DNA from 2 places in the Brevundimonas sp. DC300-4 genome. Region 2 is predicted to be linked to the other one. Evidence: predicted binding sites of a transcription regulator. Region 2 holds the regulator's gene; the other holds the start of a gene.
The links. Region 2 encodes LexA, which represses DNA repair genes until DNA is damaged. Its sites were predicted from a motif close to ATGTTCNCNANNTGTTCT; they were not measured.
Positions count from the first base shown of each region.

Region 1: recA (recombinase RecA) is a predicted target of LexA. The motif match lies at 2,385-2,402, and genes of this name have one in related genera.

Region 1 covers NZ_JAFCWC010000002.1:317,283-322,256, forward strand. Annotated here, with positions in the region: gene alaS (alanine--tRNA ligase) at 1-164, opposite strand, end outside; gene ACP7AZ_RS05020 (hypothetical protein) at 256-456, opposite strand; gene ACP7AZ_RS05025 (thiol-disulfide oxidoreductase DCC family protein) at 560-913, shown strand; gene recA (recombinase RecA) at 1,190-2,272, opposite strand; gene ACP7AZ_RS05035 (DUF4344 domain-containing metallopeptidase) at 2,450-3,271, opposite strand; gene ACP7AZ_RS05040 (DUF1223 domain-containing protein) at 3,357-4,133, opposite strand; gene ACP7AZ_RS05045 (methyltransferase domain-containing protein) at 4,201-4,893, opposite strand; gene ACP7AZ_RS05050 (M20/M25/M40 family metallo-hydrolase) at 4,952-4,974, opposite strand, start outside.
Region 2 covers NZ_JAFCWC010000001.1:511,794-516,767, reverse strand. Annotated here, with positions in the region: gene ACP7AZ_RS02655 (ComEC/Rec2 family competence protein) at 1-1,358, shown strand, start outside; gene lexA (transcriptional repressor LexA) at 1,355-2,047, opposite strand; gene trpC (indole-3-glycerol phosphate synthase TrpC) at 2,287-3,075, opposite strand; gene trpD (anthranilate phosphoribosyltransferase) at 3,072-4,115, opposite strand; gene ACP7AZ_RS02635 (anthranilate synthase component II) at 4,120-4,710, opposite strand; gene ACP7AZ_RS02630 (peptidoglycan-binding protein) at 4,818-4,974, shown strand, end outside.

The sequences.
Region 1 (4,974 bases), on a different contig from region 2:
ACGGCGGCGCCGGTGAAGTAATCCTTGAACGGCACCATGCCCGCGTTGACGAACATCAGCGTCGGGTCGTTCTGCGGCACCAACGGGGCCGAGTGGACCTTCGTGTGCCCGTCGGCCGCGAAATAGTCGAGGAAGGTCGAGCGGATCTGTTTCAGGCTGGCCATGGTCGGTTCAGTCGTTTGCGCGTCGAGGATTTGGGAACGGGCATATAGAGACCGGCGGGGCCGTGAGCCAAGGTTTTCCGGCCAAGGCGGGTCAGTCGGGCGTGACGGTCTCGTCCACCGCGTCGTCTCCGTCCGAGAGGAGGGCGTCGAGGGCCTCCATGATGGCGCCGATCTGTTCGGCGCTGGCGGCGACGCGAAGTACGGCGCCGTCGCTGCCGGCGATCTCCAGCAGGTAGCCGTCGTCGCTTTCGGCGAGGTTGAACTGGGTCAGGGTCGGGTTGTCTTCGGCCACGGGGAATCTCCTCGGCGAATGAACCGCCCGCAGGCGGAAGGCTGGCGTTCTAGGGCGTCGGCGTGACGCGGGGCAATGCCGAGTTGGGGTGCTATGCTGGGGAATGTCCACGCTTGAAGTCTGGTTCGATGGCGATTGCCCGCTTTGCCGGCGGGAGATCGCCCTGCTGCGGCGTCTCGATCGAAAGGGTGCGATCGCTTTCACCGATGTGGCGACGGGTGAGGGACACTGTCCCATCGACCGCGCCGTCTTGCTTAGCCGGTTTCACGCACGGGAGGACGGGCGTCTGGTGTCCGGCGCCGAGGCCTTCGCGGCGATGTGGCGGGCGATCCCTTTGCTGGCCCCTCTCGGCCGCCTGGCGAGAAACCGGCATGTGCTGGGCGTTCTTGAGCGGCTCTATCTGGTGTTTCTGAGGGTGCGGCCGGGCTTGCAGCGCGCACTGGGTGGACGGGGTTGAGCGCCGGTCTGCAGATGTGGGTGCCGGCCTGACTGGAACAGAAAAGAGCCCGCCCGGACGAACCGGGCGGGCGGCTCCGTCCAGCCCGAGCCCCGCGGGGGTCGGCGGCGGGTCGCAGGGACCGGCCGGACGGAGTGTCTTTGGTCCTCCCCCGTCGGGGGAGGTGGCGCGTCGCCTCTTCAGCGACGTGACGGAGGGAGGCGGCCGCGAATTCGGTGTCTGGCGTTGCCCCCTCCACCACGAAGACGCGGTCCCCCTCCCCCGATGGGGGAGGATCTAGCCGTCGAGATCCTGACCTTCGTCCGGCTCGGGTGTGCCCAGGAGCTCGTCGGCGATCCTCGAGGTGGACTTCCTGACCTTGTCCTCGATGGCGTCGGCCATGTCGGGGTTGGCTTTCAGGAAGGCGCGGACGTTCTCGCGGCCCTGACCGATGCGGGTCGAGTCGTAGGAGAACCAGCTGCCCGACTTCTCGATGATCCCGGCCTTGACGCCCAGGTCGATGATCTCGCCGAGCTTGGAGATGCCCTCGCCGTACATGATGTCGAAGATGACCTCGCGGAACGGCGGGGCGACCTTGTTCTTGACCACCTTGACCCGGGTGGTGTTGCCGACGACCTCGTCGCGGTCCTTGATCGCGCCGGTGCGGCGGATGTCGAGGCGGACCGAGGCGTAAAATTTCAGCGCATTGCCGCCCGTGGTCGTTTCCGGCGAGCCGTACATGACGCCGATCTTGTGGCGAATCTGGTTGATGAACAGGACGATGCAGTTCGACTTGGAGATTGAGGCGGTCAGCTTGCGCAGGGCCTGGGACATCAGACGGGCCTGAAGGCCCGGAAGGCTGTCGCCCATCTCGCCCTCGATCTCGGCGCGCGGGGTCAGGGCGGCGACCGAGTCGATCACCACGATGTCCACGGCGCCCGAACGCACCAGGGTGTCGACAATCTCCAGCGCCTGTTCGCCCGTGTCGGGCTGAGACACCAGCAGGTCGTCCAGATTGACGCCGAGCTTCTGGGCATAGCCGGGGTCGAGTGCGTGTTCGGCGTCGACGAAGGCGGCGGTGCCGCCGGCCTTCTGGATCTCGGCCACGGTGTGCAGGGCCAGAGTCGTCTTGCCGGAGGATTCAGGACCGAAGACCTCGATCACCCGACCGCGCGGCAGGCCGCCGATGCCCAGCGCCATGTCCAGGCCCAGCGAGCCGGTGGACACCGAGGGGATCACGTCGGCGACGCCTCCCTTGCCCAGCTTCATGACCGAGCCCTTGCCGAACGCGCGGTCGATCTGTGCGATCGCCGCCTCCAGCGCGCGCTGCTTGTCGCCGTCGTCCTTGCCCACCAATTTCAGATTCGCCTGAGCTGCCACCTTGCCACTCTCCCTTGCCATGATTCCCGTTGAGACCCTGGGGAGAGGCCCGCCCTCGGTCCGATGACCGTGACCCGCTCCCTGTGAGCAGGACTATGTGCATGGTTTGTTCTGGTTGCCAATATGTTCTTTACGGAACGGTGAACGCAGCCGTGAGGCTACGTCCGTTTCTGACGCCTACTCCTTCAGATGAGCATCCAGCAGGGTGTACCAGGTCGAGGTCAGGCGCTCGAACTCGGCCGGGCACTGTTCGGCGCGTTCCGGGGTCAGCCATTCCTCCTCGAGGAGGTTGGCGTATTTGTCGGTGTCGGAGCCGTAAACCAGGCAGGTCAGGGTATAGTAGCGCTGCTGGCTGAGGGAGTGCTCGTCGGCGAAGTCGCTCTCGTCGACCTCGGCCGCCTCTTCGGGGTCGGTGTAGAAGCTGAGGGCGCCGGCGATGGCCGATTCCTCGCCTTCATCGCCGTCGATCAGCCACCAGGCGGCCAGGCTGTCGGCCGTGTCTTCCTCGCGGCCGGTGAAGGGAATTTCCAGAACGTCGACCAGGGCGTGGCCGACTTCGTGGAAGACGGTGAACAGGAAGGAGCCGTTGACCGCATCCTCGATCTCTTCGTCGGTCTCGTAGTAGGCGCCGAAGGTCTCGCGCTCGCCTTCGAACATCTCGATGCAGATCTGGATCTCGCGATCCTCGGGGATGTAGTAGGCGTTGTTCTCGCCGCACTCGGCGAAGCGCAGGCCGATATCGACGGGCAGGATCAGGCTCTCGTTCAGAACGTCGGCGACGTCCTCCAGCCAGCGCTCCTCGCTCAGTTGGGCGGCCAGATCGGTGTAGTCGTCGCTTTCCAGCACGGCCGGGCGGACGACGAAGTCGCCGCGATCCTGGGCAGGTCGGGCGGCAGAGGCCTCGGCCGAGGCGGTCCCGTCCTCGCAGGCGGAGATGGCCAGGGCCGCGAAGGCGATAAGCGTGAAGCGACGCGCGTGCGTCCCGATCGACATGGACATGGTGTTCCCCCCTGAACGATCATGCTCTAGCGGTCACGAGGGGGCGACGCCAATGGCCAGAGCCAGGTCGTCAGGCGACGTCAGGTCAGCCCTTGGCCGCCGCCAGGATCGGTCCGCCGTTCGGCGCCTGGACGAGGACGGCGGTCAACAGGCCAGCCCGGCTGGCGGCGGGCAGGGCGAACCCCCGTGCCCGGCCGCCGGACCATGGACCCAGCCGAACCAGATCGCGCACGACCGAGGCGTGGGGGAGGGTGCGGCCGCCGTTCTCTCCGCGCGCCACCGGGACCGCGATCGGTCGGGGTTCGTAGCGAACCAGCCAGACGTCGGCGGGGTCGGCGAGCGGCGAACCGCCGGCCAGGCCCACGCCGCCGCTGCGGAAGATCACCGTTGGACCGGTGAAGGGACGATGGGCGGCGATCAGGCGCTCAATGTCCGACATCCGCTGGCCGACGACATGGGATCGGCCGTCGACGACCACCTGGGGCGTCCACACGTTGTCGGTTCCGAGGCCCTGTTCATAGTCTCGCTGGCGTTGGGTGTAGGCGGGTTTGGCGAAGATATCGGGCCAGCCCAGGTCGTCCCAGTAGGTGACGTTGAAGCTCAGCGTCAGCAGGTCGGATCGGGTCGACAGCCGGACCAGATTGTCATTGGCGGGCGGGCAGGAACTGCAACCCTGGCTGGTGAAGAGCTCCACCACGGTCAGGTCGCCCGCACGCGGTGGGGCGGGCACGGCGGCCTCGGCCGAACGGGTGGTGACGTGACCTGCGATAAGGGCGGCGGCGACGACGCCGACGGCGGCAAACAGGGTCAGGCGGCGGCGCAGATCATCCTGCACGGGCATGGTGCGCGATTTGGCGGGCATCGGGTTTTCTCTACGGTTCATGCCCCGGCGTTCGCCGACCGGTCCGCGAAGGTTACGAAACAGGGTGTCAGTGCGAGGTGGGGTCGCGAACCGCAATCAGGGACTTGGTCAGACCGGCCACGACCTCGTCATGGTGGGCCGCGTCGGGATACAGAAAGCGGAACTGGGCCTTGTCCAGCAGGCGGGCGTGCTGGACGTCGCGCATGGCCGCGCCCATGTCCGGCGCCTTCTGCGAGAAGCCGTGGCGGCGTTTGAGCAGGGAGCGAGCGCGGCTCTGTTCCGAACGCCAGTGGAAGAAGGGGGCCGAGAAATGCGGCTCCACCGGGAACCAGAAATAGGGCGTCTGGACGTAGTAGCGCGGGGCTAGGCGGCGGCATTCGGCGGCGAAGGCCTCCATCCGCGCCCAATCGCCGACGTGTTCGATCACCGAGTTGGAGTGGACCATGTCGAACGCGTGGTCTTCGTATTGCGGCAGGGTGCAGGCGTCGCCGTCAATGATGGTGAACAGGCGTGGGTCCGCGACCTCGTCGATGCCGCCCGGATTGACGAGGGTGATCCGGACCCTCGAGGCGTCCAGGAACTGGCGATCGAACAGGGTCCAGTAGTTGGCCTCGCCGCCCAGATCGATGATGTTCACCTCGCCCTTCTCGGCGTGGATCCTGGTGATCATCGCAATGATCCTTCGTGCACGGGCGCGGCGGAACCGCGAGACCAGCGAGTTGGGATCGGTGTTGTCCTGGAGGGCGTGGATCAGGTTCATGCGCCCCTGTTAAAGGACCGGCTTTGCCGTCCGCTTAAGTGGCAGGGTTACCGGAAGCCTAAGTGGGGCCGTCGGCGGCAG
Region 2 (4,974 bases):
TGCGGGATTCCGGCCTGGCGCACATCCTGTCGATCTCGGGTCTGCACATGGCCATCGTCGGCGGGTTCGCCTTCTTCCTTGTCCGGCTTGGCGTCGCCGCCTGGCCGTGGCTGGCGCTGAGGGTGTCGGGCAAGAAGGTGGCGGCGGTCGCGGGGCTGGTCGCCGTGTGGAGCTATCTGGTGCTGTCCGGCGCGCCCCCGCCGGCGCAGCGGGCGGCGATCACGGCGTCGGTCGCTTTCGCGGCGATCCTGCTGGACCGGCCGGCGATCACCATGCATGCGCTGGCGCTGGCGGCGATGGTTGTCCTGATCCTTCAGCCTGAGGCCATCGTGACGCCGGGCTTCCAGATGTCGTTCGCAGCGACGGCGGCCCTGGTGGCCTTGTCGGAGGGCTGGCCGCCGAGGACACGGGAGCTGTCCGTGCCCTGGCCGATCGCGGCGTTCCAGTCGGCGCGGCACTGGCTGTTGATCGCCGTGACGGCCAGTCTGGTGGCCGGCGCGGCGACCGGACCGTTCGCGGTCCAGCATTTCAACAGGGCGGCCATGTACGGGCTGCTCGCCAACCTGACGACGTCGCCTATCGCGGACTTCGTGATGATGCCGGCGCTGGCGCTGGGAGCCTTGCTGGAGCCCATCGGGCTGGGCGGGCCGTTCCTGTGGGTGGCCGGCAAGGGAGTCGACCTGATGCTGGCCATCGGTCACTGGACGGCGGGGCTGCCAGGGGCGGTGAAGACCATCGCCAGCGCGCCGGACCATGTGCTGCCGATCTCGTTCCTCGGCGTCCTTTTCCTGTGCCTGTGGCAGGGGCGGCTGCGGTGGCTGGGCCTGCCCTTCGCCTGCGCTGTCCTGCTGTGGCCTCGCGCGCCCACACCGACGCTCTGGATCGGGGATGGCGGAACGAACGCGGCGTTCAGCGAGGCGGGCAAGGCGGTCGTGGTGCGGCCGGGCGTGCGGCAGTTCGCGGCGGACCTGTGGTCGCGGCGGCGCGGGCTGACGCTGGAGCCACGACCCGAAGACGGATGGGTCTGCGCGCGATCAAGCTGCGCTCCGGCCAAAACCGATAGGGCGCCCATCGCCCTGTGGTGGGGGAAGGCCGCGCCGGACGCCGGCCAGCTCGCCGCCTTGTGCGCCTCAGCGCCGCTGGTCAGCGTCCGAGCCGTTGTCCAAGACCTGCCGCCAAGCTGCGATGGAAAACTGGTGCTCGACGGACTGGATTATGCGCAGGGCGGTTCAGTCGAGTTGTGGCGCACCGCTCAGGGCTGGCGCGCGGTCTGGGCCACTGATGTGCGGGGCGACAGGCCTTGGAGCCGCATCAGCGATCCCGATGCGGCGGATGTGGTCCCGAGTGACGGCGTCTAGTGGTATTGGCGGATCAGGCCGACCAGCTTGCCCTGGACCTCGACCTGGTCGGGACCGAAGATGCGGGTCTCGTAGTTGCGGTTGGCGGGCTCCAGGGCGATGGAATTGCCCTTCTTGCGCAAGCGTTTGAGCGTCGCCTCTTCACCTTCAACCAAAGCCACGACGATCTCGCCGGACGCGGCGGTGTCGACACGTTTGATGACCACCAGGTCGCCGTTGAGGATGCCGGCCTCGATCATCGAATCGCCTTCGATCTCGAGCATGTAGTGCTCGCCGGCGCCCAGCATGGATTCGGGCACCTGATAGCGGCCGTGGTCCTGTTGCAGGGCGGCGATGGGCACGCCGGCGGCGATCTTGCCGACCAGAACCAGTTCGCGGGTGTCGTTGGCGGGCTCGGCGGCAGGGCTGCGGCCCCCGCCCTCGATGACCGCCGGGGTGAAGCCCGCGCGGCCACGCACAGCTCCCGCCGTCGCCTGTTCCGGCAGCTTGGTCACCTCAAGGGCGCGGGCGCGGTGGGCGAGGCGGCGGATGAAGCCGCGTTCCTCCAGCGCCGTGATCAGCCGGTGGATGCCCGACTTGGACGCCAGATCCAGCGCCTCCTTCATCTCGTCGAACGACGGCGAAACGCCGGTCTCCTTGAGTCGTTCATGGATGAACATCAGGAGTTCGTGCTGCTTGCGCGTCAGCATGGTGGGAATCGCCTCCAGAACAAGTCGTGAACCGTTGCCGATGTTCTGTAAGTGTTCTTGCCTAATGTCAACTTAACGGCAGAGGCGAATACCCTCTCCCGGTGGAAGGGGGCCTGAGCGCCCGAGAGCGGCGCGATCGGTCTTGCGCGAAACGGCGAGTGTCGTGCGCTGCTGGTGAGGTCCGATCCTCATCCGTCTCGCTTCGCGAGCCACCTTCTCCCAGCGGGAGAAGGAAGACCCTAGGCGAGCAGAGCTTGCGTCGCGGCCGTCACGTCCGCCTGACGCATCAGGCTTTCGCCGACGAGGATGGCCGCGGCGCCAGCGCTGGAGACCTCCAAGACATCGGCCGGGCTGAAGATCCCGCTTTCGGCCACCAGAAGCGAGCCCGCTGGCGACAGCGGGGCCAGGCGGGCCGTGGCGCGGAGGTCGACGTCGAACGTTCGCAGGGAACGGTTGTTGATGCCGACCAGATCCCCGCGCAACGCGGCGGCGCGCTCCATCTCGGCCTCGTCGTGGGTCTCGATCAGGGCGTCCATACCGAAGCGTTTCGCCTCGGATAGCAGCTCGCCGGCCAGAACGTCGTCGATCATAGCCAGGATGATCAGGATGCAGTCGGCGCCCAGGGCGCGGCTCTCGGCCACCTGCCAGGGGTCGACGAGGAAGTCCTTGCGCAGACAGGGCAGGGCGACCGCGGCGCGGGCCTGGATCAGATAGTCGTCGGCGCCCTCGAAGCTGGGGCCGTCGGTCAGGATCGACAGGCAGGCCGCGCCCCCCGCCTCGTAGGCCTGCGCCAGGGCCGGCGGGTCGAAGTCCGCACGGATCAGGCCCTTTGATGGACTGGCCTTCTTGATCTCGGCGATCAGGGCGGGGCGGCCGGGCGCGGCGCGGCGCTCCAGCGCGCTGCGGAAGCCGCGCGGCATGCCGGCGATCAGCGCCAGGGATTCGATCTCCGCCTGCGGCTGGGCGGCCTTGCGGGCGGCCACGTCCTCGCGCTTGTAGGCGGCGATACGGTCGAGGATGTCGGTCATGCGGGGTCTTCGGCAACGGGCGGCGGCATCGAGGTGATGCGGGCCAGATCGGCGAGCGCCCGGGCCGCCCTGCCCTCGTCGATGGCGACAGCGGCGAGGGCCACGCCGACTTTGAGGTCCGGCGCCTTGTCCGCGACCACCAGGGCGGCGGCGGCGTTCAACAGCACGACGTCGCGATAGGGACCGGTCTCCCCGGCCAGCAGGGCGGTCAGGGCCACCGCATTGGTCTCCGCGTCGCCGCCGCGCAGGGCTTCGATGTCGGCGCGGGGCAGGCCGGCGTCCTCGGGCGTGACGGTGAAACGGCGGACGACCCCGTCCTTCCACTCCGCCACCTCGGTCGGTCCCGTGGTGGTCAGTTCGTCGAGGCCCTGACCGTGGACGGTCCAGGCCCGGGTCGCGCCGAGCCGGCCCAGCACCTCGGCCAGCGGCTCGACAAGGCGCGGATCATAGACGCCCATGACCTGACGTTTGGCGCCCGCTGGATTGGAGAGCGGTCCCAGAAGGTTGAAGACGGTGCGGAAACCGATCTCGGCGCGGACCGGTCCGACGTGGCGCATGGCGCCGTGGTAGGCGGGGGCGAACAGGAAGGCGATGCCGGCCTCGTCGAGCGCCTGCCGCTGCTGCGCCAGTCCCGCGGTCAGGTCGACGCCGAGGACGCTGAGCACGTCCGATGACCCGGATTTCGAACTCATGGCGCGGTTGCCGTGTTTGGCGACCTTCAGGCCCGCGCCGGCCAGCACCAGGGCGGCGGCGGTCGAGATGTTGAAGGTGTGGGCCCCGTCGCCGCCGGTGCCGCAGGTGTCGATGACGTCATAGGGATGGTCCAGCGTCACGGCCGCATCGCGCATCGCCTGGGCGAAGGCGGCGATCTCCTCGACCGTCTCGCCGCGGATCCGCAGGGCGGTCACGGCGGCGGCGACCTGGGCCGGCGTCGGCTCGCCGCGCAGACAGGCGGCGAAGAAGTCGCCGGCCTCGGCCGTGGTCAGGGTCTGGCCGTCGACCAGCTTGGCCAGCAGCGGCTTGAAACCACCCTCAGCCATGGGATCAGACCATCGCCAGACGCTTGACGCCCGCCTGGTCGAGGAAGTTCGCGAGCATCTCGTGACCGTGTTCGGTGGCGATGGACTCGGGATGGAACTGGACCCCGTAGATCGGCCGCTCGTGATGCTGGAAGCCCATTATCTCGCCGTCCTCGGTCCAGGCCGTGACGTTGAGGCTGTTGGGCAGGGTTTCGCGCTGGACCGCGAGCGAATGATACCGGGTCGCGGTAAAGGGCGACGGCAGACCGGCGAACATCCCCTTGCCTTCATGGATGATGGGCGAGGTCTTGCCGTGCATCAAGGCCTTGGCGCGGATGACGTGGCCGCCCATCGCCTGGCCGATCGCCTGGTGACCCAGGCAGACGCCGAGGATCGGCATGTCCAGCGGCGCGGTGTCGATCAGGGGCAGGCAGATGCCGGCCTGATCGGGGGCGCAGGGGCCGGGCGACAGCAGGACCGCCTCGGGCTTCAGGGCCCAGGCCTCCTCCGTCGTCAGGTCGTCGTTGCGCACGACATGCGTCGTCGCGCCCAGCTCCGCGAGGTAGTGGACGAGGTTGTAGGTAAAGCTGTCGTAGTTATCGACGACGAGGATCATGCCGCGCTTCTAGAGCGGGACCGCGCCGACGCCAAGCCGACGCGTGCGCAACGGATCGTTAACGGTCGCGGCCTGAAATCGGGGCTTCCACCGGAGCTATCGATTCCATGCGCCAGACCCAGGTCCAGATCGACGCCGCCCGCGTGGCGCTGAGCGCGCCCGAGGCGCGCAACGGCGTGATGGCAACGCTCGCCGCGGCCAGCCTGGCGGCCTGTGCGGCCGTGCTCCTGGCCGGGGTGATGATCCTGGGGCCGGGCGTCGCGC